2 regions of the Agarivorans sp. QJM3NY_29 genome follow, and region 2 is predicted to be linked to the other one. Evidence: predicted binding sites of a transcription regulator. Region 2 holds the regulator's gene; the other holds the start of a gene.
What was found. The regulator FliA, encoded in region 2, starts transcription of late flagellar genes. The targets are predictions, from matches to a motif close to CTAAAGNTNNNNNNNNNNNNGCCGATA.
Positions count from the first base shown of each region.

Region 1 (15,100 bases), 1.6 Mb from region 2:
TCTTCACGAAGGCGAATCGTTGCTTCTAAGGTGTCACCTTTAATGAGATCTTTTTCTAACGAACGATGCTGTTTTACTTTATCGGCCATTAAGAAATCAATGCCGTATAAGGCAACGCGACGGTAGTCACCAATGATACGTCCACGGCCATAAGCATCAGGTAAACCAGTTAATACGCCTGATTTACGACATTTCATGATCGCGCCAGTGTATACGTCGAATACACCTTGGTTATGGGTTTTACGGTACTCTGAGTAGATCTTGCTAACCGCAGGGTCTAATTCACGATCGTAAGCTTTACAAGAACCCTCGATCATCCGAATGCCGCCATTTGGGATGATCGCACGTTTCAACGGTGCTTCAGTTTGCAAGCCAACAATAGTTTCTAAATCTTGATTGATGTAACCAGCATCATGTGAGGTGATGGTTGAGATAACTGAAGTATCGAAGTCTACCGGCGAGTGAGTGCGGTTTTCCTCTTTAATGCCTTCCATAACTTTTGCCCAAAGCTTATCCGTTGCTTCGGTTGACCCTGCTAAAAAGCTTTCATCGCCTTCATATGGGGTATAGTTAGTTTGAATAAAGTCACGAACGTTAACTTCATTTTGCCATTCGCCAGTTTTAAAACCTGCCCATGATTCAGCAAAAACTTCGTTCTTCTCTGTCATTTCTTGTTCCACCTATAAGTTGGTATACAAATGAATAAATTACGTTGTATAAAGTAGCGCGCAAAGCGCTACTCCTTTTAGCCTAGAACTAGTATAGCGTTTGTTCTAAGCGATAAAGTCTTTCTCACTATAATAATGCTGGAATGCCATATTTCCCTTCCAACATCCCTACTGCCAGCATTGCAGCGGCGCAGACAATTAGGACGACAGTTGGAATAATGATACGGTCCAATTTACTTAGTTTTTTCGGACGTTCTTTATCGCCAATGAGGCCATTATTGTCTAACAGCATAGTTAATGCCCATGCTAATACCGGGTTGGTTACCATCGCAGCAAACACACAAATACCTGCAGACTGAGAGTCTTTAGAATCTTTAATCATTTGCATGCCAGCTTCTAACAACGGCAATGAAACACCAACCAATAACGCGATACGCATTACCGGTGGCCATACAGCGGCATCCATTGGGTAGCCAACAATAGCAATGATCATCACTAAAGAACCGAGGAGGATTGCGCCGCCGGGGATTGGACGCTTGGCAATTGCTGCAGGGATCATATAAGTCCCCCAGCTGGAAGTGATGTTACCACCACCGACCGCGGTACCAACCATTTGACGAATCGAACACATGGTCATGGTGTCATCAACGTCCATCAATACTTTGTCAGTTTTTTTCGGGTAGTTCAGTTCTTGGAAAATGCGATGACCTAAGAAGTCGGGTGACCACATCGCGACCGCTAAGATGGCAAAAGGTAATGAAGCAATAAAGTGCTCAATGTTTGGTAAGCCTAACATCCATCCTTCTTCAGTGGAGCCCCACCAGTATGCAGGATTTAAGTTTGGTAAACCTGGCTCGGTCGTAAAGGTTAAATCAAACCCTGCACCAGCGAGCATGGCCACCACAAATCCGGTGACAGCACATAAAGGGATCGCTAACCAGCGTTTACCAAGCTTGGCTAATACGGCGTAAACAACAACAGTAATTGCTAGTACAATCAAGGCAATATAGCCCATGTCGCCTGCTGCTACGCCTTCGGTTTGACTGCTAAGTCCATTGGCCCAGCCAATTAAAGAGTTGATTTGGCTTATTGAACCGGTAAAGCCCAAAAACACCAATAGTCCACCTGCAACGCCTTCACTGGTTAAGTTAACCAGACGGGAACCGCCTTTAACTGCGCTCAATATCAAGCCAAAGACGCCAATTAAAATAGCCAACGCTAATGGATGAGCCCCAGCCATGGCAATCATGAAAATCATAGGAATCATTGGCCCGTGGTTACCGGCCAAGTTAGCTCTTGGGTTTACAAAACCAGAGGCTAAAATACAGAATAGAAATGCGGGAATGATCATTTCTACACGTGAAACTTCAATAGCGAACTCTACGCCTAAATTGACATGCTCCCATTTATCAGAGAGACCTGCTGCCCAAGCCATCATCACTGCAGAGTACATTGCGATAATACCGATGGTGCCAGCAATTGCTGGGACTAAATCTTCCAGTTCAAAGCGAAAGTCACGACCGGGTAAATTTAAACTATAACGACGTGGCTTCATGATCTGAAGTTCATGGTCTAAATAGTCAGAACGAGTTTCAAATTCAGATGCAGGGCGGTGTGCTTCTGAGTAGCTCAGCTCTTCGTCTTGAGACTGATGGTTGTTACTGGACATAGTTTCCTCAAATAACAAAATGTAAATCGGTTAATCGCAGGTGCTCATAAAAGCGTATTTCGCTTGAGTTCCCTCTCACTCGCGATAATCGTCTCATCTAGACGAACAACATAAAGGACTGTGAGTGTAGCTATTGAAATAACTCCAAGCTTTGTGTTTAAGAAATTTAGAGGATATTCGTATTGGATAATTGCGTATATTTAACAAAAATCAGGCGGTTAAAGATAAATATTTATCTGGGTAAAAACCGACAGTTTTGTTGTTAACTCTCACAACATATTACCTCATATTTTTCTTAGCAAAATTGTAGCAAAGCAAGCTGGATTTAGAACTTGATCCAAGTCAATAAAGGCCATAATTTCTGTAATTTTATTACCTTTTTAGGGGCTCGCTCTGCTAATTAATAGATTGTCAATGGGGTATTCTGTAATTTACTTACTAAAAGTATGGGCTTTAGACTGAGATCTAGCTCACCTTATTTGAATCTTAATAGACTAAGGATTTTACACTGATTTAACATTTAAAGTGGGCTGTTTTTGCGATGGAATATATTAGCTAGTGTTTACAAAAAACTGAGTTATCATTCTAGGTATTGAGAAATAATTCGGGTTATTTATTTCTATCAGCTTAGACATGCAGTTTTCGTGAATATAAACATGCTGTGAAAATATAGCTTTAGGGTGTTTTGTAATCACATTAATAGATATCGCCCCATAAAATGTTGAGTTTTGTCTTTTGGGGTGATACTTTTTGTTGAGTTGAACGTGTAACAATTTATTTAACAATAATGCGTGCCTCGGGATAAGGGCTTGGTTGTTTTGACAGCCATTAACAAGGTAAATAACAATAATATGAATGATGCGGCTGCATTAGATGTCTCTAATATCCATAAAGTATTTGGGGATAATGAGGTTCTTAAAGGGATCGATTTAACGGCTAGAAAAGGCGATGTTATTTCTATCATCGGCTCTTCGGGCTCAGGTAAAAGTACCTTTTTACGTTGCATGAACTTGTTAGAAACCCCTACTCAAGGGGAGATTTTGGTTCATGGCGAGCAAATTGCGTTTAAGCATTTGCGTAATGGGGAACGAATCCCTGCAAACAGTAAGCAAGTTGAGCTTGTTCGCTCCCGCCTATCGATGGTATTCCAAGGGTTTAACTTATGGTCACATATGACCGTATTGGAAAATATTGTGGAAGCACCTATTCACGTCTTAGGGGTACCAAGAAAAGAAGCGACTGAGCAGGCGGAAGCATTGCTGGAGCGAGTCGGCTTACATGATCGTAAAGATTATTATCCTGCTCATATGTCTGGTGGTCAGCAACAGCGCGCTGCGATTGCTCGAGCATTAGCGATGAATCCTGCAGTCATGTTGTTTGACGAACCCACTTCTGCGCTTGACCCTGAATTAGTGGGTGAAGTACTTAAGGTGATGCGCAGTTTGGCGGAAGAAGGCCGCACTATGCTGGTGGTTACTCACGAAATGGCTTTTGCTCGTGACGTTTCAAACCAAGTCCTATTTTTACATCAAGGCGTGGTTGAAGAGAAAGGCTCTCCGCAAAAAGTTTTCGAAAATCCCGATTCTGAGCGGATGCGTCAATTCCTCGCGCCCAACTATTAGTTTATGGAAGACAGGCGTTAATTCGCTGATAATGCAAACATTATGGAGTATTAAAATGAAAAAAACAGTAATCGCGATGATGGGTGTTTTGGCGCTCGCAAGCACGCCATTAATGGCCAAAGATTGGAAAGTAGTGCGTTTGGCGGTAGATGTGCCTTACGAACCTTTTGAGTACAAAGCGCCAGACGGCTCGCTAACTGGTTTTGAAGTTGATTTAGGGAATGCGGTTTGTGCTGAAATGAAGGTGAAGTGCGAGTGGGTTGTGCAGGCTTGGGATGGCATTATTCCTGGTTTACTTGCGCGTAAGTACGATGCGATTTTTTCTTCAATGTCTATCAATGAAGAGCGTGCGAAGAAAGTACTATTCTCTGAACCTTACTATATCACCCCAACTGGTTTTTTTGGTCCTAAAGCAAGTACCGTTGATCCTGCTAAGCCTGAAACATTGAAAGGTCTTAGAGTAGGGGTACAGCGAGGAACGATTCAAGATACCTACGCAACTGAGCATTACTCGAAGGTTGCGGATATTAAACGTTATACCACTGGTGATGATTTAGTGGTTGATCTTCAAGGCGGACGTATTGACCTTGTGGTGATTGATTATCCGGTAGGCGTAAGCTCGATTTTAGATGTCGATGCAGACAAAAAATTTATGTCAGTGGGTGAGCCTATTCCGCTTGGTAATGGCGTTGGTGTTGCTGCTCGTAAACGCGATAAAGCGCTTATCGAGATGTTTAACAAGGCGCTTGCTACGGTCAAGAGCAATGGAACCTACGATAAAATCAACGATAAGTACTTTGATTACAGTATTAAAATGTAGCTTTGCCTGACCATTAACCCGAGTATGACTCGGGTTAATTTTTAAGAGATTGATTATGCTTGACCTATATGGTTACGGCCCCTCTATTTTTATGGGCGCAATTGTCACCATCGAAGTGGCTTTCTTGTCTTTGGCGGTTGCCTTAGTGCTTGGTTTGTTGGCGGCAGTAGCCCGTCTATCTAAACATTGGCTGGCCAATGCTGTTGCTACTATTTATACCACGGTGATCCGCGGGGTACCCGATTTAGTATTGATGTTGTTAATATTTTTCGGGGCACAGATCATGGTTAATTCTGTTTCTGACTGGGTATACGATCGCTTTGATATTGAATATTACATCAACATTAATGAATTTGTAGCTGGTGTGACCACCATTGGATTTATTTTTGGTGCTTACATGGCTGAAACTTTTCGTGGCGCATTTTTGGCGGTCGATAATGGTCAAATTGAAGCGGGTAAGGCTTATGGTATGACTGCGTTACAAATATTTCGTAGAATTACGGTGCCACAAATGATGCGTCATGCGATCCCTGGGATCGGTAATAATTGGTTAGTCATGGTGAAAACGACCGCTTTAGTTTCGGTTATTGGTTTGGCCGATATGGTTCGTCTTGCCAAGGAAGCTGCGGGTGCGGTGCATGAACCATTTATATTCTTTATTCCTGTGGCTTTCGTTTATTTAGCCTTAACCAGTGTTTCTGAAATATTCTTAAAGCGTTTAGAAATTCGTTTTAGTGTGGGTACCGACAGGTAAGGTCTTAACTATGTATGAAATGATCGAGAACTTACTGGCGAGTAATGAGATCTTCACCTTAAGCACCGTTCTCACTTATTGGGATGGTCTGGTGATGACTGTTCAATTAACCTTTATGTCTCTAATTATCGGCCTTTTGTTGGCTATACCACTCGCGGTACTGCGGGCTTCTGATAATTTTTTTGTAAGCCGTAGTGTATGGATATTTACATATTTTTTCCGCGGAACACCTTTACTGATTCAGTTATATATTATTTATTATGGCGTCACCTACATCGAGGGCATTCAAGACTCAATGTTCTGGCCGATTGTGCGTGAAGCATTTTATCCTTGTTTATTAGCTTTTGTATTGAATACAGCTGCTTATACTACCGAAATATTTCGTGGTGCCATCGTGGCAACCCCTCGAGGCGAAATAGAAGCCGCTAAGGCCTACGGGATGTCTAATTTAGGCGCGATGCGTCGTATTATTTTACCAAGTGCTTTGCGCAGAGCATTACCAGCGTACAGTAATGAAGTGATCTTCATGTTGCATGCCAGCTCTATTGCGAGTGTGGTCACTATTATCGACCTCACTGGCGCTGCGCGGGACGTTTATGCAAAGTACTATGCACCATTTGAAGCATTTACTTTTGTAGCTGCGATATATCTTTCGCTTACTTTTATGTTGGTCTATGGTTTTAAGCAGTGGGAAAAGCGTTGGCACAGACACTTGCGCCCATTGAGTTAAGCCCTGTTTTAATCATACGATAGCAAGGGGCTTTGCCCCTTTTTTCATTGTTAATCTTTAACCTTCTACTGTTGGCCACTTTATAGGATGGACAGTGAATGATTACATTGCTAAAAAATGCTCAGATTTACACGTCACAGCTCTTTGGCTGGCGTTGTTACTTGTTCCATGGGCTGGATGCAGTTATCCCGAGTTCTTCGCTTACTTTATCTAGTGACCTGACGAATAGGCATACCTATCAGTCTAGTTATTCGGGTGAACGCTCCTAGACTGGCCATCATTTGTCCCCCTTACGTGTTGTAATGACGCAAGCTCAATTTTCCACTCAGTCGCTGCTTATAAAGGTACATTGCCGTTTCCGACAAGGAGCATTTAGATCTAGCGATTATTCAGCTTTCTCTTCCCCATTGCCATTAAGCTTTGTCCGAATATGTATTTCTTAATGAGGGCGGTACCATCGATCTCGTGGCGAGTATCAGCCCGCGATTTATCGCGCAGGGAGAAGTCTGCAGCGCTAAGGTTCTAGGGATTATTTTGAATAGCGGTTTAGATTGGCAACAAGTCAGTTTTGGAACGGAACCAATGTAAGCTTACTCTGAGTTTAATGCATAAGGAGAGTTGATTAAGATATCGTGTGGTGAATTGATTCGTTTTTATTAGCCAAGTGTGGTGTGGAACTCAAGGAGGATGAGCCTTTGGTGGAGATAGCGCTTTTGCTGATGAGTGAACATATCGCAAGATACAGGTTTTATTAGATAAAGGGCGATGGGTGGAGCGATGTTGCCGATTTAGTTGTGTTCGCTCGCGATCGTTCAGACATCTGCAGGTCGTCGGGGAAGGGAAATCTATTTGTCGCCGATGATTTTGCTGGCTCGTTTTTCATTGAGGCCTAGTGCATAATAGTGTCACTTGGTTTTTAGTAGAAGTAGCCCTATGACGTTTAAAGGATTTACGACTCAGCTGGTTCATTGTGACCGCCTAGCTGGGATCGAGGAGGGAGCGGTGCACGCGCCGATCCACAACTCGGTGCCTTATGGATATGCAGCCACTCAAGATCTACTTGATGTATTTCAAGGGAAGCAAGTCGGCCACGCTTATGCCCGCCAATCCACTCCTACCTTAGATTATTTGCAAGGCCGAATTGCGATGCTTGACCAAAGCATCGCCAGTTTGGTGTTTGCCAGTGGCATGGCTGCAATTGGTACGGTATTTCTAAGCTTGCTTAAGGCTGGTGATCATATCGTCGCGAGCCGTTTTCTATTTGGTAATACCAGTAGCATTTTTGGTACGCTCAAGGGTTATGGTATTGAGGTAAGCTTGGTTGATGCCACGGATCGAGAAGCGGTCGCCGCGGCTTGTCAAGTCAATACCAAGATGGTGTTTGTTGAAACGATTGCTAATCCGGCCACCCAAATTGTCGATTTACAAGGGATTGGTGAGTTATGTCAGCAGCGCGGATTAGTTTATGTTGTCGATAATACCTTAACTTCTTCCTATTTGTTTCAGCCAGCTTCCGTGGGCGCAAGTCTTATTGTCACTTCCTTGTCTAAGTATGTGGGCGGTCATGGCAATGCGCTTGGTGGCTCGGTGAGTGACACGGGGTTATTTGATTGGTCGAAGTTTCCTAATATTTTTGAGGCCTACCGTAGTGGCGATCCTAAAATGTGGGGGATTAATCAGATTAAGAAAAAAGGACTTCGTGATTTTGGTGGTGCCTTAAGTTCACAGGCTGCTCATCTATTATCGGTGGGCTCAGAAACGATGGCCTTACGGATGGAGCGCCAGTGTGCCAATGCAATGGCTTTAGCACGTTTATTAACCAAACACCCTAAAGTGGCTAAAGTGTATTATCCCGGCTTGGAGAGCCATCCTCAGCATCAACGCGCGAAAAGTTTGTTTAAACACTTTGGTGCATTAGTTAGTTTCGACTTGATTGAAGGGATTGATTGCGTTGCCTTTTTAGATAGGCTTCAGATCGTGATTAATGCGACTCATTTGGGCGACAATCGAACTTTAGCGCTGCCAGTCGCTCAAACTATTTATTACGAAATGGGTTTAGCAGCACGTCAAGCTTCAGGGATTAGCGAGACGATGATCCGTTGTTCGATTGGCATCGAAGATACGCTCGACCTAGTGACTGATTTTGAGCAGGCCTTATTGCAGTTTTAGATGGTGCTAGCACCGTGTTTAAAAAGCCTTGGCAACTGTTGCTCGGGCTTTTTATGAGTTATTTCTAGATCTATTTGGCTTGAGATGCCGAATGCTTAAGGGGTATCAATAGAAAGTAACTCCACTTCAAAAATAAGGGTCGATCCCGCTGGAATTGAGGCGATGCTGCGTTCTCCATAGGCTAAGTGGCTAGGGATAAAAAAGCGATATTTGTCACCCTCATGCATCAGTTGTAAGCCTTCGGTCCAGCCTCTAATGACTTGCCCTAAAGGAAATTGCGCCGGTTGCGCTCGCTCAACAGAGCTATCAAATACTAGGCCATTGAGTAGGCTCCCGTGGTAATGCACGGTCACGGTGCTGCTTGCTGAAGGTTTCGCTGACTTGCCTCTGTTTTCAAGAATTAGATATTGTAAGCCGGAGCTGGTACTTACAACGCCTTGTTGTTGAGCATTATTAGCCAAAAAATATTGACCAAGTAATTGATTACTTTTAATTATTTTTGCATGATTCTGCTGGCGAATATAAAACACAACAATCAAAATAGCGAGTATTGCTAATACAATAAATTTCAAAAAACTATCCTTTTCTATCAAGGGGGGCGGTTCGCAATAGCGACCAGTTTAAAGATACTGCCTACGGCTATAGCGCTGAGGTGAATCTTCAACTTTAACTGAAGTGTTGATTAAAATACATCACGAGTCACCGAAAATAATGCTGCTCATGGCGAGCTAGCGAGTCATTTTCTTCACAAATACTACAACAAATAAGGCGATGATAAAGCTACCGCTAAAGGCTTCTATTGCTGCAAAAACACGAGATAATCCTACAGGGGTAAAATCCCCATAACCTAGAGTCGTGAAGGTCACGACGCTGTAATACAAACATTCAAAGAAGGCGACCATGTTTTGAGTTGCTGTTTGATTAAGATCAAAGGTAACAATATTGCCGTTGAAATGGATGCCGGTAAACAGATAGACCAGAGCACTACTAAAAATAATCGCCAGAGAAGTAAAAATAACTCGCATCGGTAATTCACCATAGCCGCAGACTAAGTCGACTAGCTTTGAAATGGCTCTTGGATAGGAATACTTAGGCATTTGATAACGGCGCATGGTGAGTTCTTTACGTAAGAAATGTCCTGCGGTGGTAAACAGCCCTTCAGCCTCAGCACTTTTACGTAAACTTCGATAGACTTCTTCTGCTTGCTGGTAATAGTCATTCATTAACTCGATATCTTGCTTTTGTTCCGCTGTTAGGGCCAACTTTTCTTGCATGACACGCGCTCCAACCTTAAGGCTATCACACTTACAACCTTCCATTTTTGCACCCAGCAGGTTGGTTTGAGTTAGGTTTGCGTGATTAAGGTTAGCGTCGCGAAGGTCTGCCTTCATTAAACTGCCACCCTGAAGGTTAATATTAAACAAGTGGGCGGCTTTGAGGTTACAGCGATAAAGATCGGCACCAGTCATATCATAGCCTTGTTTACTGTTGTATTTGACTAGATTGATATCGCATAGTTGGGCTTTTTTAAGGCATATTCCACGCATTAATCCGCCATTTTGGGCGTAGCGTTCTAGTTGTTCTTTAATTTCGGGGCCAGTTTTATTTTCATTGGGATCGTGCCAAAAACACAATCCATTGCTCAAGGCCTTTTCATGGCAAGGGAGCCCTGAGTCATCTTGATACGAACATTGGTTATTTCGAACCATCTGATTCGCCTTCTTTGATATGTTTGCTCTGAGGTCGTGAGCAAGCCAGTGTTGGTTGCTTATTTAAGTGTAAGCCAAAAATTAGAGCTGTGAGATCTACCTTGATAGAAAATGCTAAAGTTGTTCAATAAAAACAATATATTAACTTTTGTTTTTACTACCAAACTGCTGAAATTCGTTCTTTAGCGTTGAGTAACGCTCGGCGTGATTTTCGTTGAGCTTCAAGCCATCGAGTAATTTGATGGTAACTTTACAATCGTTTAGCAATTGCCCACTGACGCCCTTATCTGAGAGATTGATTTGTTTCAAAATCGCTTGGATTTTATTGAGAATAGCCCCGGTGTTTCCCGGTGCGACCTGCAGGGCCTTGTCAAAGTGGCTTGTCGCTTCGTCATAACGTTGTTCTTCGTAGGCATCAATGCCCATTTTGTTGTATTCGCGAAACAGCCCAAGTTTCTGTTCAAAGTCCTCATCTTTTAAAACTTTATGTGCTGAGGATAGCGATATTGGATCAATATTATCGCGTTTTTCTAACTCTTCAGCAAAGGGCATTGCATATTCAAACTCTCCCACTGAATTTAAGGTGAGGAAGGTATCGGGTAGTAACTCAACCGCAACTTTTTCCGGAGAGTCGAGTAGGCCATCATTGCTGCTAAACAAGAGTCTTTTAGCTTTGTTTAATTCGCCTTTGGTCGCGTGTACTCTTGCTTGACTGATCCCTTCGAAAGCATCGAAATTAAAGTCTTCGTCTTTGCCTTCTTCTCGTCTGGCATGAAACAGCACTGAATTTACTTCTTGTAGTAAGCGGTTTTTACGGTATAGGTCTTCTTCGCCTTGGGCTTCATCAATTAAACTTCGTACATAGTTACATAAATGATGTGGCCCCCGATGAATAGAGCGGCGTGCCAATTGCAAAATAGTTGAGAATGTTTCTTTCGCTAAACTCAGTTCTCCAGCATCAATCGCTAGCGAGGCCAATAGTTGTTGGCGTTCAAGGCTGTTTACGGCTAATTTAGAAGCTTTTAGCACGGTTTCCAGGGCTTTTTCGATATTTCCCTCAGCGCGGTAGGCTCGAGCTAACCAGTCATATGCGGTGAGTAACAGTGGGCTTTCTGCGATGGAGCGGCTGAGCGTATCAATTGCTTTTTTATTTTCATCGAGTAGCAGATATACCCGGCCTAAGGTCGCTTTGGCCCAAGTTTGTTTTCGCTCTTTTAGGATCGCCTCTAACGCTAGTTTGGCGTTTTCATATTCCCCTAAAGCAATTTGTGCTTCTACCTTTAAGTTTTTACAGTAGTTGCTGTAACGACTCTCTTTCTCGATTTGTTGGTCACATAGCTCAATTACTTTGCTATAGTTTTTATCGGCCAGTGCGTGATAAATATCACGTAAGGACTGTCTTTTCAGGTGGGCTCTGGCTAAGCGATTGTGTAATTGAAACTGTGAAAATGGTTTGGTAATAAATTCGTCAGGTTCCATTTCAAGTGCGCTGAGCACCATACTCTTATTATTATCACCACTAATAATAAAAAATAATGCATCCACTTCGAGTAGTTTGCTGACGCGTAACTCTTCTAGTAATTGTCCGCCGTTTTTACCTGTACCTAGATTATAATCCACCAATAGAATGTCGAACTTTCGTTTTCGGCAAGCTTTAACGGCCGCTTCTCCAGTTGTCGCAAAATAGACATCGCTTGCTCCAAAGTTTTGTAGCATGGCTTTAAGCATCACTTGAAAAGCGCGCTGGTCATCAACGATGAGTATTTTTTTTCCGCTATAGTTGTATTGCGTTGCCATTACCGTGTTATCTAATCCTTTTTCGATATCCTAGCACAACTTTGCCAAGGTTGAAGCTGTGTAAGTATAGCGGCCTAGCTGCTTAAGCTTATCATTTATAAAACCTTGCCAAACTAGCAGTGCTTGATTTACTATTAAGGCGTTGATGAGTTTTTTAGCTTGTCAACACTGAGTCAAAGCCAAACTTGGAGTGATCCAAGGTCGGAAAGTTACAGATCTTGAGAATTATATTCTTAAGATGGCTGGACCGCCTTAGTTGAGTGGTTTTATTTACAACATTGTTGTTTAACCTCTCAGTGAGTTAGTCTATTTACCGTTTATTACTTTCCGTATTTGGTTGGAACGCCAAGCTAAGTTAGCTTGGCGTATTTGTTTGGCGCTTAGTCCTAAATATTTTCTCGTTCTATCTTCTATCTTCTATCTTCTATCTTCTATCTTCTATCTTCTGTTGCAAATCTAACTACTGATTTTCTGTCTTATTTTAAAATCTATTCATGAGCGGTTTACTTGGGTTCGGTTAAAATGAAGGTTAACCTGATTGTTGTGCAGCATCGCCATAACTTAGTGAGCATATTACTTGCTCGGCATTACTGAGAGGTTATCAAGCATGATGCTAAATTTAAGACATAAAAAAAGACACCTAAAGTGTCTTTTTTTATCAAGATGGTGGAGGGAGGTGGATTCGAACCACCGAAGCTTTCGCGACAGATTTACAATCTGTTCCCTTTGGCCACTCGGGAACCCCTCCTGCTTGTGGAGCGGCATATTACCAGAACTTGTTAAGCTGTAAAGTAAAAAAGGCGATAAATTTTATAGCTTAAGACTGTTTGCTTAATATCTGTTCATTTCGTGAATGTGAACTAAAGTTTTGTGTCTTTCTACCGATATAGGTAATCAGTAGAAGGGGGCGCAATGTTAGTTGAGCAGATAAGAAATCATAGTTTGTGTGATGAGTTGCAGTTAGGCGATACGCTTAATCGTTGCTCTCAGCAGGGTGATCTTGCTCATTTTCATCTGCTATTGAGTATGTTGAGCCAAAACGTTTGCGATCAGGCTCAATTTTCCATGCAAAAACCTGCGGCCGAACAAGTACAGCAAGATCTGCGAGCTCAATTGCAGCTTCGTGAAGCTCGCCCTCTAATTGCTCAGGCTGATGAGTTCGAAGTGCAGGCGAATTGGAGTCAGCATTTACAAAAGGGCTCAATTGATACCATTCGTTTGGAGCAAGCCTTAAATGGTTATGCCGCCTGCGCGGACGATACGCTCGATGGAGTTCGTGAAGAGGTCATGAATAACGTGAGTCTACTGACGCGGTTAAAACATGGCGCGGCTAGTAAACCACTGCAAGTCATACCCGATGTAGAAGTAAAAGGTAGTGAAATTTATCAAGTACTAAGCAACTTCGATTATTCGAAGCCGCTTAAAGTTAAATATTATAATTAGCGAAAAACTACAGTTCGATTCCCGTAAACAAATACTTTCTCATCGAGCACTTGTTGCATGGCGCGACTTAATACCGACTTTTCTACATCTCGCCCAGCTTTTGCCATTTCTTGCGCGCTGTAGGTATGGTCAATATGAATCACGTGTTGCTCTACGATAGGACCTTCATCTAGATCGTTATTCACGAAGTGAGCGGTAGCGCCAATGATTTTAACCCCTCTATCGTAGGCTTGTTTATAAGGTTTAGCACCAATGAAAGCTGGCAAGAACGAGTGATGAATGTTTAAGATCTTATTGCTGAACGCCTCGACAAATGTTGGTGTGAGGATCCGCATGTATTTAGCGAGTACCACATAGTCGGGTTGATATTGTTGGACAGTTTCAATGATCAGCTGTTCATGTTGCTCACGTTTTAATCCTTCATGACTAATGTAATGGAAGGGGATGTCAAATTTCTCAGTGAGCGCTTGTAGGATATCGTAGTTGCCTACAACTGCGGCAATTTCAACATTCATATCACCGTATACGGCTTTCATGAGTAAATCGCCTAAGCAATGTGCTTCTTTGGTGACCATGATCACGATGCGCTTGCGTCCGGCCCCGACTAAACGACGGGCGCTGCCAATAGGTAGTGCATTGTCTAAATCAGCGAGCAAAGTTTGGTCGTTAAAATAGCCTTCTAACTCGGTACGCATGAAGAAACGTCCCACTTCATTATCGACAAATTCGTTATTTTTAATAATGTTGAGTTGATGCTTGGCACAGATGTTGGTAATGGTTGAGATTAAACCTTTGGCATCTGGGCATTCGGTTAAAAGAATTTTTCTTTCCATGGTGTTTTCGATTTATTCAGCTTTAAAGTTAAGATTTTTTACAGCACTGTTTCAGTTTCTTCCCGCTCCCGCAGGGGCACGCAGCATTGCGAGCCAAGGGTGAAGGAGAAAATACACCATCGGTATAAAACCAATGTTCAGCAATTTTTGTGAAATTAGAGCGTTCATGCAAAATATTAAGTTGGCCTTGCTCGCGAAAATGAGCTTTAAACTCCACAATTCCGCTGTTGCCATCGAGTCGGTCGCAACTAAATAAAATTTCGAGTTTCTCCCATTGTGTCGCTTCCTCGGCGTTGAGTGCTAAGGGCTGCTCACTTGGACGAAAGTCCGGATGATGGCTTTGCCATAAGTAGTTCGCATCACCCAGAGTATAGGCACTATAGCGGGAACGCATTAGTTGCTCACAATGAGTCGGGCTTGATAAGCCGCTGATATAGGGTTGACAACATTGAACAAAGTTCAAGCCGCTACCGCAAGGGCAAACTAACACTCTGGAACCTCTAATTTGACTGAGGGCGAAGTGTAGCAAGAAGTTGGCAATAACACAGCTGAAAATTGCTTAGAGTTCGTTCGTTAGCGGCTTTCTTTTAGGCGGTGACTTTGAGATGTCGAGCAATAGAAAGTGAAAACTTGTATTGTAAATCGTTTTTTTTTAAGCCTTCATCTGCGATCTATGGCTGGCTTGCTTAGGGACAAGTTAATCTTTGATAAATACATGTTTTGGTTAAAGCTAAGGCTTAAACGAGTTAAGCTTAAACGAGGTATTATGATTGCTAGGGAATTGAATTTGCGTACTAAATTTGTAATTGAGCCTTTGCAGCTTGGTTTGGCAGAGGCACTGCAAAATAAGATTGATTTGAAGACCAAGCCACAAGGTTCTTTGGGC
Region 1 covers NZ_CP194036.2:3,449,329-3,464,428, reverse strand. Annotated here, with positions in the region: gene pflB (formate C-acetyltransferase) at 1-668, opposite strand, end outside; gene ACRRS0_RS15740 (DUF3360 family protein) at 796-2,337, opposite strand; gene ACRRS0_RS15735 (ABC transporter ATP-binding protein) at 3,189-3,959, shown strand; gene ACRRS0_RS15730 (transporter substrate-binding domain-containing protein) at 4,015-4,779, shown strand; gene ACRRS0_RS15725 (ABC transporter permease) at 4,835-5,533, shown strand; gene ACRRS0_RS15720 (ABC transporter permease) at 5,544-6,263, shown strand; gene ACRRS0_RS15715 (cystathionine gamma-synthase family protein) at 7,197-8,432, shown strand; gene ACRRS0_RS15710 (FKBP-type peptidyl-prolyl cis-trans isomerase) at 8,528-9,004, opposite strand; gene ACRRS0_RS15705 (ion channel) at 9,161-10,141, opposite strand; gene ACRRS0_RS15700 (response regulator) at 10,283-11,938, opposite strand; cyclic di-GMP riboswitch class I at 12,107-12,193, shown strand; tRNA gene ACRRS0_RS15695 (tRNA-Tyr) at 12,603-12,686, opposite strand; gene ACRRS0_RS15690 (VC2046/SO_2500 family protein) at 12,851-13,381, shown strand; gene purU (formyltetrahydrofolate deformylase) at 13,378-14,214, opposite strand; gene ACRRS0_RS15680 (YchJ family protein) at 14,243-14,704, opposite strand; gene cobT (nicotinate-nucleotide--dimethylbenzimidazole phosphoribosyltransferase) at 15,002-15,100, shown strand, end outside.
Region 1: a site for FliA is predicted at 12,799-12,825, ahead of ACRRS0_RS15690 (VC2046/SO_2500 family protein). Genes of this name have one in related genera too.

Region 2 (15,100 bases):
AATGAGCCTAAAGAGTTGGGGTGGGATGATGTACAACCAGTTGATGTGATTGGTCTGGAAGTTGGTTATCGATTAATCCCGCTAGTTGATAAGACTCAAGGCGGAGAATTGCTTGCTCGGATTAAAGGTGTACGTAAAAAGTTATCTCAAGATTTCGGTTTTTTGGTGCCAGCGGTACATATTCGTGACAATCTGGATTTAGGCCCTAATCAATATCGAATTACCTTGATGGGGGTTACTTATGGTGAATCTGAAGTATTCCATGATCGAGAAATGGCGATCAATCCGGGCCAAGTATTTGGTAAAATTGAAGGCCAGCCAACCACCGATCCTGCATTTGGTTTAGAGGCGGCTTGGGTTGCAACCGAGCAGCGTGAACACGCCCAAACCCTTGGCTATACGGTTGTTGATTCGGCGACAGTGGTTGCCACCCACCTTAGTCAATTGTTAACCAATAATGCAGCTAATTTATTGGGACATGAAGAAGTACAAAATTTGTTAGACATGTTAGGAAATAGTTTACCTAAGCTTGTTGAAGGTTTAATCCCAGATACCCTGAACTTATCTACTGTTGTTAAAGTGCTGCAAAATTTACTGAGTGAAGGGGTGCCAATTAGGGATGTACGGAGTATCGTTCAGACCTTGGTGGAATACGGACCGAAGAGCCAGGATGCCGATATTCTGACCGCAGCTTGTCGTATTTCTTTAAAACGTTTAATCGTTCAAGAGCTAATTGGTAGTGAAGCAGAGTTACCGGTCATTACTTTGTCACCAGACTTGGAGCAAATATTGCATCAATCTATGCAGGCAGGTGGTAACGATGGTGCAGGAATGGAACCAGGTTTGGCCGAAAAACTGCAAGTATCTTTAACTGAAGCATGCCAAAATCAAGAATTAGCAGGCCAACCAGCGATATTATTGACATCCGGTATATTGCGTTCGAGTATGTCGAGGTTCGTTAAAACAGCAATGCCTGCATTACGTGTACTGTCGTATCAAGAAGTGCCGGAAGATAAACAAATACGTATTGTGAGTTCAGTTGGGCAATAGGTCCAATGGGTAAGCAAAAGGAAGGTGACCAGTGAAAATGAAACGCTTTTTTGCAAAAGACATGCGGACCGCGTTAGCCGAGGTGAAAGAGACTCTTGGTAGTGATGCCGTGATCATGTCCAACAAAAAGGTGACCGGAGGCATAGAGATTGTTGCTGCGGTGGAGCCTTCCAAGACTAATGCTAAGGGAGAAAACTCATCACGAGAGTTAGCCGATGATAGCGTCAATTTATCGTCCGTCAAACCTAAGCACAGTTCTAAAACGTCAACAAACCAACAGCTTGGTCATGATTTTGACGAAAATGCGAGCCTCAAAGATAATTTGACTAATTTTATGCAGCGCCATCAAAAGCGTCAGCAAGAAAATTTGCAACAATCCAGCTTAAATAAATCGCAACGGCCTCGAACCGTTCAGGCTCCTCGCTCCTTGGCTCAGCAGCAAGGGTGGATACAGCAAGGTTCAGCAGCCAAACCTGCGGCAAGCCGTATTGCAACGCCAAGCGCAGAGGCGAATCACAGTGAAGTGGGTGAATTAAAGAAAGAAATGGCAGCGATGCGAAAGTTGTTGGAACATCAAGTGTCGGGATTAATGTGGCAGGAAGTTGAGCGGCAAGAGCCTGTTCGAGCGATGTTAATCAAACAGTTACAGTTGGTTGGTTTTGATGAGGATATGGCCGATCAGGTGGCTGGTTATATCCCCGAAGAGCTAGGCGTACAAGAAGGCTGGCAGCATTTACGGGAATTACTGGCAAATCAGCTCCCTGTCGGCCAAGATGAAATATTGTTAAAAGGTGGAGCGGTTGCCTTATTGGGCCCGACGGGGGTCGGTAAAACAACCACTATCGCCAAATTAGCTGCGCAGTTTGCTATGCGCCATGGTCCTGATAGCGTGGCGATGATTACCACAGATACTTATCGTATTGGTGCTCATGAGCAACTGGCAACTTATGGTAAAATTATGGGCTGTGCAGTTCGAGTGGCGAATGATGAAGCTGAGTTGTCCCAGCTTTTATACCAGTTTAAAGATAAAAAGTTAGTCTTAATCGATACCGCTGGTATGAGCCAAAGAGATATCCGTCTACATGAACAATTAGACAAGTTAGTCAAAAATAGCCAAGTTAATATCCGTAATTATTTGGTGATGTCAGCCAATGCTCAGCGACGGGTAATTGAAGAAACTGTAAATCAATTTAAGCGAATTCCTTTGGCTGGTACCATACTTACTAAATTAGATGAAAGTTTAGCGTTAGGTGAAGTGTTAAATGTAACCTTGCGTCATGCTATACCAATCAGTTACGTTACTCATGGTCAGCAAGTACCAGAAGATATTGCAGTGGCGGTGCCTAGCGAATTAGTTGAGCAAGCTTTGTCGGTGATAGATAAGCATTCTCAGCAACACTTTTGGTTTAGTGAAACCGAACAACAGAAGGTTTCGGATGTATTCTAAACATAATGATTTTGATCAAGCTAGCGGCTTACGAATGATGCAACAAAAAAATAATGTGAAAGTAATCGCAGTGACTGGTGGAAAGGGTGGGGTTGGTAAAACCAACGTGACGCTTAACATGGGAATTGCAATGGCGGGTCAAGGCAAGCGAGTCATGGTCCTTGATGCGGACTTAGGTTTGGCGAATGTTGATGTGCTACTTGGGCTGCGCGTGACTAAAAATCTGTCGCATGTGCTATCGGGAGAGTGCACTCTTGACGAAGTATTAGTTGAGGGACCAAATGGGATTCTGATTGCGCCAGCAACTTCAGGAACTCAATCCATGGTTGAATTAAGCCCTGCGGAACATGCAGGTTTAATTCGCGCTTTTAGTAGTATGAAAACACCGATAGATGTTTTGCTGGTTGATACCGCAGCGGGCATCTCTGATATGGTGTTGAGTTTTGCAAAAGCGTCGCAAGATATTTTAGTCGTCGTGTGTGACGAACCAACATCAATTACCGATGCTTATGCCCTGATTAAACTACTCTCTAATAATCATGGGGTGTATAAATTTAAAGTTGTTGCCAATATGGTTCGTAGTTTAAGAGAAGGTCAGGAGTTATTTACCAAGCTGACTCGGGTGACGGAACGGTTTTTAGATGCCACTCTCGAGTTAGTGTCTTGTATTCCCTATGATAACAATGTCCGATTGGCCGTTCGCAAACAACGTGTTGTGGTTGAAGCCTATCCTAAGTCACCAGCGTCTTTGGCATTTCGCTCTTTAGCCAGCAAAGCGGCTACTTGGCCGATACCTGAGCAAGCGGGAGGACATTTAGAATTTTTCATCGAGAATCTTCTCGAATTTGGACAACGCAAGAATAGAGAGCAGCTTAGTGAATAAAGTTGCCGCCTACGCCAATACCAGCGTTAACGACACTAATGCGTTAGTGGAGCGTCACGCCATTTTGGTTAAACGGATTGCCCATCACTTAATGGCTAGGCTACCGGCTAGTGTTATTGTGGATGATTTAATCCAATCTGGAATGATCGGGCTGATAGAAGCCGCTCGTAATTTTGATGGCTCTAAAGGTGCTAGCTTTGAAACCTATGCAGGGATCCGAATTCGCGGCGCGATGCTTGATGAAATACGCCGTGGCGATTGGGTTCCGCGTTCTGTACATAAAAATAGTCGAGCGATTAGTGACGCTATAGCTGCTGTTGAAAGAGAAAAAAATGGTGACGCTAAAGACGCTGAAGTTGCTGAAAAACTCGGGGTTTCTCTTCGCGAATACCATACGATGCTAGCGGATGTTAATTGCGGGCGAATCTTAGGCATTGAGGACCTTGGGGTAAACGAGGATGTCATTTCTAACGAAGAAAGTCGCGAGCAAAATCGTCCTTTCGAAGGTTTTGCAAATCAACGATTTCAACAATCTTTGGCGGAGTGCATCAAAGGGCTACCTGAACGAGAAGCCTTAGTATTATCGCTTTATTACGATGAAGAGCTTAATCTTAAAGAAATTGGTGAAGTATTAAGCGTTAGTGAGTCGAGAGTGAGTCAAATTCATAGTCAAGCGCTTGCCAGAGTGAAAACTCGAATGCGAGATTGGACACAATAGAGAAATTCATCCTTACAAAACTTATAAAAGATGGACTAAAATTGTGTTTATTAAGGCATAATAATGTATTACATAAATTTGTGACCCGTTTGTGGGCTAGTAAAACATCCAGCTGGGGGACGTACCTTGGATAAAAATATGAAAATTCTGGTTGTTGATGATTTTTCAACAATGAGAAGGATTATTAAGAACTTGTTGAGAGATTTAGGTTTCAACAATACACATGAGGCCGATGACGGTAACACCGCGCTACCAATGCTTAAGGGTGGCGATTTTGAGTTTGTAGTGACTGATTGGAATATGCCTGGTATGGAAGGTATCGATTTGTTGAAAAACATTCGTGCCGATGAGAGTTTAGCTCACCTGCCTGTATTGATGGTCACCGCGGAAGCGAAACGTGAACAAATTATTGAAGCCGCACAAGCCGGAGTAAATGGTTATATTGTAAAACCTTTTACAGCAGCTACTTTAAAAGAGAAGCTCGATAAGATTTTCGAAAGATTACAATAAAAGGAAGACGCGTGAGCACCGATACTCCGATTATTTCATTAGCGGATGCGCAACAACTGGTGATGCTACTTGAAATGGGAAAGGTCGCCGAGGCGAACCAACTAGTCAGTGAGCTATGTGCTCCAAAAGCTAACTTGCTGTTTGATAAAGTTGGCCAGCTCACTCGTCAACTTCACGATTCATTAAATGATTTCAAATTGGATATTCGGATCAATGAACTCGCGAACCAAGAAATCCCCGATGCCAAAGAACGTTTAAACTATGTCATCGAAATGACCGATCAAGCTGCTAATAAAACGATGGATGCAGTCGAGTCGGGTTTGCCGATTGCTGATAAATTAACCAATGATATCAATGATATTATGCCTGTATGGCAAAATTTGATGGATCGGAAAATTGAGTTAGGCCAATTTAAAGCGCTGTGTCACCAAATCGATATTTTTCTGACTAGTTCTTCATCTGATGCCGATAAACTACGTAACATGCTTACTGAAATTTTAATGGCACAGGATTTTCAGGATCTTACCGGGCAAATGATTCGAAAGGTGATCACTTTAGTTCAGGAGGTTGAAGAGAATTTAGTTGAGATGCTCACCTTGTTTGGCACTGACATGGTGGATGTCGCTCCTGGTCAAGATGATAAAAAATCGGGTGTTGAAGCAGAAGGCCCTATAATTAATAAAGAACAAAGGGATGACGTTGTTAACGATCAAGACGATGTTGATGACTTGTTGTCTAGTTTAGGATTTTAAGGGAGTAGCGCATGTCGTTTGATGTAGATGAAGACATCTTACAAGACTTTCTGGTAGAAGCGGCAGAGATCCTAGAGCAGCTTTCTGAACAGCTTGTTGATCTAGAAAAACGTCCTGATGATAGTAACTTATTGAATGCTATATTTAGGGGTTTTCATACCGTTAAAGGTGGTGCTGGTTTCTTATCATTAACTGAACTCGTTGACGTTTGTCATGGTGCGGAAAATGTGTTTGACACATTACGTAACGGTGGCCGCGGGGTGTCATCAGAGTTAATGGATGTCATACTTGAAGCACTTGATTCCGTGAATGATATGTTTGCTAAGGTGCAAGCAAGAGAACCTTTAACACCAGCTTTGCCAGAGCTTATTGAGCGATTGCATCAATTATCTCGGCCTGCTTCAGAAGATCAGGTGGTGGTTGAGCCGGAATCTGAGCCCGAGCCCGAGCAAATTCCAGAGAGTAAATCAGCTACTGGCACTGGTATTGATGATATTTCTGATGACGAATTTGAAAGCTTACTCGATGAGTTGCATGGCTCTGGTGCTCCAAAAGCGGCTTCTCAAGCGAGTCCGGTAAGTGCTGCAGCCCCTAGCGAAACTGCGAGTGGTGGCGATATTTCTGATGATGAGTTTGAAAAGCTACTCGACGAGCTACATGGCTCTAAAGCACCAAGTGCTAAACCTGCCGCTGTTACGCCAGTGGAAACGGCGACGAACAGTGACGAAATTGGCGATGATGAATTCGAAAAGTTATTAGATCAGCTGCATGGTGCCGGTAAAGCGCCTGAGGTTAAGGCGGCAGCCAAGCCCGAAGTCACCCCGAAGGTCGAGCCGAAGAAAGTTGCACCAACAAAAGTTGCAGCTACTCCGAAAGCTGCTGCTCCAGCCAAGTCTGAGCCGGCAAAAGCAGCGCCCAAACAAGCCCCTCAGGGGGAAACGACGGTTCGCGTCGATACCCGTACTCTCGACGAAATCATGAATATGGTTGGGGAATTAGTTTTAGTCCGTAATCGTTTGGTTAGTCTTGGTTTAACCAGTAATGATGAGGATATGGCTAAGGCGACCTCTAACCTTGACGTTGTGACCGCTGATTTACAGGGTGCAGTGATGAAAACTCGAATGCAGCCTATTAAGAAGGTGTTCGGTCGTTTTCCTCGAGTCGTTCGTGATTTAGCTCGTAGTTTGAAGAAAGATATTAACTTGGAATTGGTCGGTGAAGATACCGATTTAGACAAAAACCTAGTGGAAGCGTTAGCCGATCCACTGGTGCATTTAGTGCGAAACTCGGTTGATCACGGCATTGAAATGCCAGACCAACGTGAAGCGGCAGGAAAACCGCGTACTGGTGTCATTCGTTTGTCAGCCTCGCAAGAGGGTGATCATATCTTGCTGATGATCGAAGATGACGGCGCGGGGATGAATGCAGATAAGCTTAAATCTATCGCTATAGAGCGCGGTGTTTTAGATGCCGATGCGGCGGCAAGAATGCCAGACAAAGATGCTTATAGTTTGATTTTTGCACCAGGTTTTTCGACAAAAACTGAGATTTCTGATATTTCGGGGCGTGGTGTTGGCATGGATGTGGTCAAAACCAGTATCACCCAGCTGAACGGTTCTGTGGATATTGATTCTAAGCTTGGAGGCGGTACTACTTTACAAATCAAAGTACCATTAACGTTAGCTATTCTACCCACTTTGATGGTTGATGTAGGTAAACAGACTTTTGCTTTACCACTCACCAGTGTAAATGAAATCTTTCATCTGGATTTAACCAAAACCAATGTTGTTGACGGTCAGGAAACCGTTATTGTCCGTAATAAAGCTATACCTCTATTTTATTTGCAAGATTGGTTGATCCGTAATAGTCAATCTGGACAGAGAAGTTCTCAAGGACATGTGGTTATCGTACAGATAGGCCAACAACAGGTGGGATTTGTCGTTGACAACCTCATTGGGCAGGAAGAAGTTGTGATAAAAGCGCTTGACCAGTTATTGCAAGGTACCCCTGGAATGGCCGGGGCGACGATTACCAGTGATGGTCGTATCGCACTCATACTCGATATTCCTAGTTTACTAAAACGCTACGCTCGTAAGTTATAACGCCGAGCACAGCCCTTAAAAAGAATTGAGTATGGCAATAAAAGTATTAGTTGTTGATGATTCTAGTTTTTTCAGACGTCGAGTCAGCGAGATTATTAACGCTGACCCAAGCCTTGAGGTGATAGGTGCAGCTAAGAATGGCCGCGAGGCCATTGAAATGGTTGCAAGTTTAAAACCTGACGTGATTACCATGGATATTGAAATGCCAGTTATGGATGGCATTACGGCTGTAAAAGAAATTATGGCCAAACATCCCACGCCAGTGCTGATGTTTTCATCGTTAACCCACGATGGTGCTAAAGCGACCTTAGATGCTCTAGATGCTGGTGCACTTGATTTTATCCCCAAAAAATTTGAAGACATTGCTCGTGATCGTGAAGAAGCCGTCAGCTTGTTACAACAACGAGTAAAGGCCATTGCCAGACGCCGAGTGATAGCGCGTCGAGCGCCATCGAGTCTGACTCCCCGAGCCGACAAACCTTTGACGCCAAGCGCCCGGACGCCACTAAGGCCGACGACCGCGGCAAGCAGCCAACCTTCGGTAGAGCGCAAGGTTCGTACGTCTGGTGTGTTTAAACCTTCAGGAAAACGCTATAAATTAGTCGCGATAGGGACCTCTACCGGTGGTCCGGTGGCTTTGCAAACAATTTTAACGCAGTTGCCGGCTGGGTTTCCTAAGCCCATTTTATTAGTTCAGCATATGCCAGCTACATTTACAGCTGCATTTGCTCAACGCTTAAATACACTGTCACGGGTTAATGTGAAGCAGGCCGAGGATGGAGATGAATTGCGACCGGGTTGTGCTTATCTCGCACCCGGTGGCAAACAGATGTTAGTTGAGCCTCGCGGTCAGTATGGTCGCTTACGAATTATTGATGGCAATGACAAAGTCAACTATAAACCTTGTGTCGATATTACTTTTGCTTCTTTGGCGAAAAGTCATCAGGGCGACGTTTTAGCCATGATTTTGACTGGTATGGGGGCTGATGGGCGAGATGGTTGCCGTTTATTGAAAGATAAAGGCTCAACGATCTGGGCTCAGGATGAAGCCAGTTGTGTTGTTTATGGTATGCCACAGGCCGTCGCAAGTGCTGGACTCGCCTCCAATCAAATGCCTCTCGATCGTTTTTCTGAAGCGATAGTTATGGAAATTGGTAATGGATAAACTTAGCATCTTTGGCGTTATTTTAGCGTTCTCAGCTGTTGGGTTTGGTCATGTTTTTGCTGGTGGGTCGTTAGACGATTTAGTCAATGTACATGCATTAACAATTGTATTGGGGGGGACTATCGGCGCGGTGATGTTACAAACGCCGAGCAAACAATTTGTGCAAGCTCTGAAAGTGATACCGAAGGTTTGGTTTCAGTCGCAAGATAATGTACAGAACCAAATTCAATTGATATTGAATTGGTCTCATATTGTTCGTAAAGATGGTTATTTGGGCCTAGAACAACAGCAAAAACATGCAGATTCGTTTACTTTACGCGGTTTACAAATGCTGATAGACGGTGCCGAAGCTCAACAATTACAACAATCCTTAGAAGATGTCATCGACTTAGAACAAAGTCGTTTGGAACGTCAGGCGGGGGTGTTTGAAGCCATGGGGGGGTACTGCCCTACGGTGGGTATTATCGGTGCAGTACTTGGTTTGATTCAGGCTATGGATTTTTTAAGCAGTCCTGAGTTACTTGGAAAGGGAATTGCGGTTGCATTTGTTGCGACCATTTATGGTGTTGGTTTCGCCAATTTTATTTTCTTGCCTTTTGCCAATAAACTTCGCTCGCAAGCGGGGGATCGCGCTATTTATCAGGAAATGACTTTAGCTGGATTGGTTTCAATCGCTGAAGGTGCCAGTAGTATTGAAGTAAAGCGTCGCTTACATAGCTTCGTTGTGGATATCGACTAGTATGCGTCATCGCTATGCTGCAGCTGCTAAGCGAAATGCAAACACAGAGCGTTGGTTAGTCTCCTACGCTGATTATATGACATTGATGTTTGCGTTGTTTGTAGTACTTTACGCGATGGCGATTACCAATGAAAAAGATTACCCCGAATTGCAACAACGCTTACAACAGGCGATTGCCTTATTTGAAGTTTCTGATGGGCAAGCTGAACGGAATGAAACGGTCTCGTCAACGGAATTGCTGATGGAATATGGTCACTCGATTTTGGATGGTCAAGTTATCATGCCTAACGTGCCGCCAACGACTTCAAACTCAGTTGCTCAGTCTAATCTAACCGAACTCGCAAGCCAATTGGCTATTGAACTTAAAGATATTTTCAAAACTGACGACATAGTAATAAATAGTGATGAAGACTGGCTAACCATTGAGTTAGATAGTCGACTTTTTTTTGCTAGTGGTAGTGCTTACTTGCTTAAGCCTGCTGAACAGTTAGTTTTACGTTTGTCCGAAAAGCTTAAAATGGTCGATAATTATATACGAGTGCGTGGTTATACCGACGAGCATAGTATTGATAGTGAACTCTATCCAAGCAATTGGGAGTTGTCAGCCGCTCGGGCCACAAGAGTTGTTCGGGAATTGCAGTCAGATGGGATTCAACCGCAGCGAATGGCTATCGAAGCCTACGCTCAATATGCCCCGTTATCCGTGAACGGAAAACTGCAAAGCGATAAACAAAATCGAAGGGTGGTCATTGCACTCTCTAAATACATTTGGGACTCTTCAATTGCCCAATCGTCAGTTGTCGAACAAGCGCCAGCGGGAGATGAGCAGAAAGTTGTTAAGCCAGATAGTGAGACAATGTTAGCGGTGCCATTGGAAGGTGGTGGGGTGCGATTTACGACAAGGCAGGAAGAATAGGTGAAAGTTTGGACGGTTGCTAATCAAAAAGGCGGTGTCGGTAAAACTACAACGGTGATATCTCTGGCTGGTCTACTAGCGCAACAAGGAAAACGTGTCCTATTACTCGACACTGATCCCCATGCGTCGCTCACCAGTTATTTGGGATTTGATGTTGATAGTGTTCAGGGCACTCTTTATGAACTTTATCAAAACAGTCAACTCGACGATGCGATGGTGACTCATAGTATTCAAGCGACTTCGTTTGATAATTTAGATTTAATTCCCGCAAGTATGGCTTTAGCTACTTTGGATAAAGTGTTGGGGCAGCGTGAGGGAATGGGCTTGATTTTAAAGCGCATTTTGGCGCGTATTGAACATAAGTATGATTATGTGTTAGTTGATTGCCCACCAGTTCTGGGGGTGATGATGGTTAATGCTTTAGCTGCGAGTGAGCGAGTATTAGTGCCTGTTCAAACAGAGTTTTTAGCCATTAAAGGTTTGGAGCGCATGGTTAAAACCTTGAGTATTATGCAACGCTCTTGTCCTAACCGCTTACGCTATACGGTTGTTCCAACGATGTATGACAAGCGAACTCGTGCTTCATTAGCGGCCTTAAAGGAACTACAAGAAACTTATCCGAACAACATTTGGAATTCAGTGATACCCATCGACACCAAATTTAGAGATGCTAGCCTACGGCATGCGCCACCTTCCTATCATATAAAAAATTGCCGCGGGGTATTTGCTTATCAAACCTTACTCGCTCATCTTCTGCAGATGACCGATGAGCAGGGGCTATTATGAATAGCGATACCTTGATGGAGCAGGCTTTAGGGAGTTATTTTGATTCTTTATTGAAAGAACCTGAAAGTGTGCCTCTCAGCCCTGTTAGTGAAACCTTGAATCAGTCTTCGTTTGCCCCTGAACCTCAAGTGAAGCCGCTTGCGACTTTGTTCGCAGAAGCCGAGCAACGAGTTGCCGCTGTTGCGGAGGCTAAGCCGGTATTACTCCCTATTAAAGAGTTACCAGAACAGCCTGCACCAAAAGTTGAACCCGAGCATATAGCGCCTGCTGATGAGTCTTTGCCAGCAACGAGTATTCAAGTAGAAGAGCAGCTTGTTGAAGCGCCTTTACCGGAAGAATGGCACAATATCGAAACCGATAATGAGTTTCAGGTTCTATTTTTTGAAGTTGCAGGCGTTACTTTTGGAGTGCCCTTGACTGAGTTGGGCGGAATTCATCGTATTAGTGAAGTTAGCCCACTCTTTGGTAAGCCAGATTGGTTCGCTGGCATTATGATCGAGCGTGAACAAAAGTTAACGGTTGTCGATACCGCTAAGTGGGTGATGCCGAATCAGCCTTTTGAACCTGACTATAAATACCTGGTTATGCTTGGTGAAAGTAGTTGGGGTTTGAGCTGCGAGAAGCTATTTGGTACCGAGCGGTTGAATAAAGATGATGTAAAGTGGCGTGTTGATCCCGGTAAACGTCGTTGGTTAGCGGGAATGGTCAAACAAAGGATGTGTGCTTTATTGCATGTTGAAGAGCTACAACGAATGCTTTCTCAGGGGGTAAATATAGATGGATGTTAGAACTGTGAGGTAGAGCGAGCTCTGTTTAATTGAAAGACTAGGTAAATCCGCCGTTTAGTTTTATAACTTATGATATATACTTGAATAGATAAGAGTTGCGAGATCCAATTGGACTCATGAATAAAAAGGACATGCAGATGAGCGAGCAGCGTAACGTCGCAGAAAATATTGCCGAGGATGAAGTTCTACAATGGGTAACTTTTCAGTTGGAAAGTGAGACCTATGGTATTAACGTGATGCAGGTACAAGAAGTATTACGTTATACAGAAATAGCGCCGGTGCCAGGAGCGCCAAACTATGTTTTAGGCATTATCAACTTGCGTGGTAATGTGGTCACGGTGATCGATACGCGTTCCCGGTTTGGTTTGCCTTCATCAGATATTACCGAAAATTCACGGATCGTGATTATAGAAGCTGAATCACAAGTCATCGGGATTTTAGTGGATAGTGTTGCTGAGGTGGTTTACTTACGTTCTTCTGAAATAGATGCCGCACCAAACGTGGGTACTGAAGAGAGCGCGAAGTTCATTCAAGGTGTTAGTAATCGGGATGGACAGTTATTAATTTTGGTTGATCTCAATAAGCTGCTTTCTGATGAAGAGTGGGATGAAGTAAGCTCAATATAAATGGATTGGATTAATCTTGTTGCGTTATTGGTTATGTTGCTTGGCCTTGTGGGTGTTTACTGGTTAACACACAAGGCTAATCGACATATAGATTCCAGTGAAGCCAAAATGGCGAGTTTGGAACTGGTTGTTAAAAATTTGTTAAGTAAGCATCGAGCCGCTGAAAAAGAGCTGCAAGAGTTACACGTAGCCAATGCTTCTTTAGTTCAAGAATTAGAACGTCAGGCTGAGCAAGTCGAGCAAGCGTTTATTCGTAGCGCTCAAATTGAGTCACAAGATCCTGACAGCAAGTTGTACACCCGTGCCGTCAAATTGGTCGAGTTAGGCGCTGATTTAGAAGAGGTGATGCGCGAATGTGAATTACCTAAAGCCGAGGCTGAACTTCTATTAAGTCTACGGAATAAAATGAAAGGGCAAGCAAGCTAGCCTTGCCTTCTCTTCTCTTCTCTTCTCTTCTCTTCTCTCTGAACCACTGCACTTGCCAAGCCCCGTTTGCTGTTTGTTCCACAAAATCCTATTATCATGATTGAGTCAGAGTCGCTACAATGCGCGTTTAAAGTAGACTTAATGGTAGGTCTTCGGAACTGAATTTAGTGGTATTTGATTCAGCTAAATTAAATGTTCAGGGCAAGGTTGTTGTATTGTCCTGCGTTGTTGCTGCATGAATCTGCTATTTTATATGTTCTTATTGTAATCGGTAGGGGGGCTGCTGTAGTTGTTTTAGCTTGATTGGTTTTTCTTTGTATTTTGGACGGTTATCTCGATCTGCTTATCTTTTACATCTATTTTCTGAGTCAGTTGTCAGTTGTTCTTAATGGCAGCCTTATGCGCTCGAGCTCCTAGTCGGCGGCCATGATCTATACACGAACGGCCGACCATATTCGATTGCTTCTGTACTTTGCGGAATGGTGTTTATTTCATCGTTGCTGGTCCGACTGAATATCTATTTTGATTTGGCTTTACTTTGATGGAACATCTCCTTAACATATTCGTTATTTCAATTGCTTGCCTAGATTTACGATCTAGCTGTGATACCATCCCGACACTTATTATATCAAGACACATTTGAATGCTGGAAGCTATTGGACTTTGCTGTGTTAGAGAAGAGCGCGTTCTTTTTGACAATTTATCGTTTACCTTAAACGCTGGCGATATCCTGCAGGTAGCAGGTCCCAACGGTGCGGGGAAAACTAGTTTATTACGTTTGCTTGCGGGTTTGTCTCGTCCTGAGCAGGGAGAGATCCATTGGCAAGGGCAGAGCATTAATCAAATCTCTGATAGCTTTCATCAACACTGCCTGTATTTGGGGCATCATGTTGGGGTAAAGGCAGAGTTAAGTGCCGTAGAAAACCTACAGTTTTATTTGGGGTTGGCGGGTCAGTCCATGTCATTGGGGCAGCTATACGACTTGTTGGCTCGAGTCGGTTTAGCGGGTTTGGAAGATGAACCAACAGCACACTTGTCGGCTGGACAGCAGCGCCGAGTTGGCTTGGCTAGGTTATGGCTTGTGGAACGTCAATTATGGATCCTAGATGAGCCCTTTACCGCAATCGATAAGCAAGGTGTTACTTATTTAGAAGCCGTACTGAAGCGACATGCAGAGGCCGGCGGAATGATATTGCTCACGACGCATCAAACTTTAAATATCGATAGTGCCCATTATCGCGTGTTAAACATTGAGCCTGCTTATGAGGAAATTGTTTAATGCGGGTTTTTGTGAGTGTTGTTAAACGTGAGTTGTTAGCTGCATTTAGACAAAAGTCAGAAGTTGTCAATCCGCTATGGTTTATTTTGATTGTGATAACTTTGTTTCCTATTGCCGTTGGGCCAGAGCCGCAGTTATTGGCGAAAATTGCGCCTGGAATTTTATGGGTAGCGGCTTTACTCTCCTCATTATTGTCTTTAGAGCGCTTATTTCGAGATGATTATGCCGATGGCTCATTAGAACAGATGTTGTTGAGTGGCTCGTCTTTAGCGTTGATCGCTTTAGCAAAAACAGTGGCGCATTGGATGATTACAGGCTTACCAATTTTACTGCTATCACCGCTGCTTGCAGTTTTGTTATCCCTAGAATGGCAAAGTTTTAAGGCTACATTCTATACCTTATTATTAGGAACCCCTGTACTGAGTTTAATTGGTGCAGTGGGCGTAGCCTTAACAGTGGGCTTGCGTAAAGGTGGTGTATTGCTGAGCCTATTAGTTTTACCTTTGTATATTCCTATATTGATTTTTGCGACTTCTGCGATTGAAGCCGCATCATTAAACTTGCCCTATACGGGCCATTTAGCGATTATGGGTGCGATTAGCTTATTGGCGCTCACTTTGGCTCCCTTCGCTACCGCCGCGGCATTAAGAGTTAGCGTTAACTAAATATAATAATAAATTATTGTCAGAGAGTACTTACCCTAATGTGGAAATGGTTACATCCTTATGCAAAACCGCAAGCCAGCTATGAACTTGCTGGAAAATTTGTACCTTGGTTGAGTGTATTGGCCCTTATTAGTTTTGTTGTGGGCTTAATTTGGGGCTTGGCCTTTGCGCCCGCCGACTATCAGCAAGGCGATAGTTTCAGAATTATTTATATTCATGTTCCTTCGGCAATATTATCGATGGCGGCT
Region 2 covers NZ_CP194036.2:1,881,395-1,896,494, forward strand. Annotated here, with positions in the region: gene flhA (flagellar biosynthesis protein FlhA) at 1-1,050, shown strand, start outside; gene flhF (flagellar biosynthesis protein FlhF) at 1,082-2,497, shown strand; gene ACRRS0_RS08650 (MinD/ParA family protein) at 2,487-3,380, shown strand; gene ACRRS0_RS08655 (RNA polymerase sigma factor FliA) at 3,373-4,098, shown strand; gene cheY (chemotaxis response regulator CheY) at 4,225-4,608, shown strand; gene ACRRS0_RS08665 (protein phosphatase CheZ) at 4,620-5,360, shown strand; gene ACRRS0_RS08670 (chemotaxis protein CheW) at 5,372-7,462, shown strand; gene ACRRS0_RS08675 (protein-glutamate methylesterase/protein-glutamine glutaminase) at 7,494-8,627, shown strand; gene ACRRS0_RS08680 (flagellar motor protein) at 8,620-9,366, shown strand; gene ACRRS0_RS08685 (flagellar motor protein MotB) at 9,368-10,282, shown strand; gene ACRRS0_RS08690 (ParA family protein) at 10,283-11,068, shown strand; gene ACRRS0_RS08695 (chemotaxis protein CheW) at 11,065-11,856, shown strand; gene ACRRS0_RS08700 (chemotaxis protein CheW) at 11,994-12,482, shown strand; gene ACRRS0_RS08705 (DUF2802 domain-containing protein) at 12,483-12,908, shown strand; gene ccmA (cytochrome c biogenesis heme-transporting ATPase CcmA) at 13,552-14,187, shown strand; gene ccmB (heme exporter protein CcmB) at 14,187-14,852, shown strand; gene ACRRS0_RS08720 (heme ABC transporter permease) at 14,891-15,100, shown strand, end outside.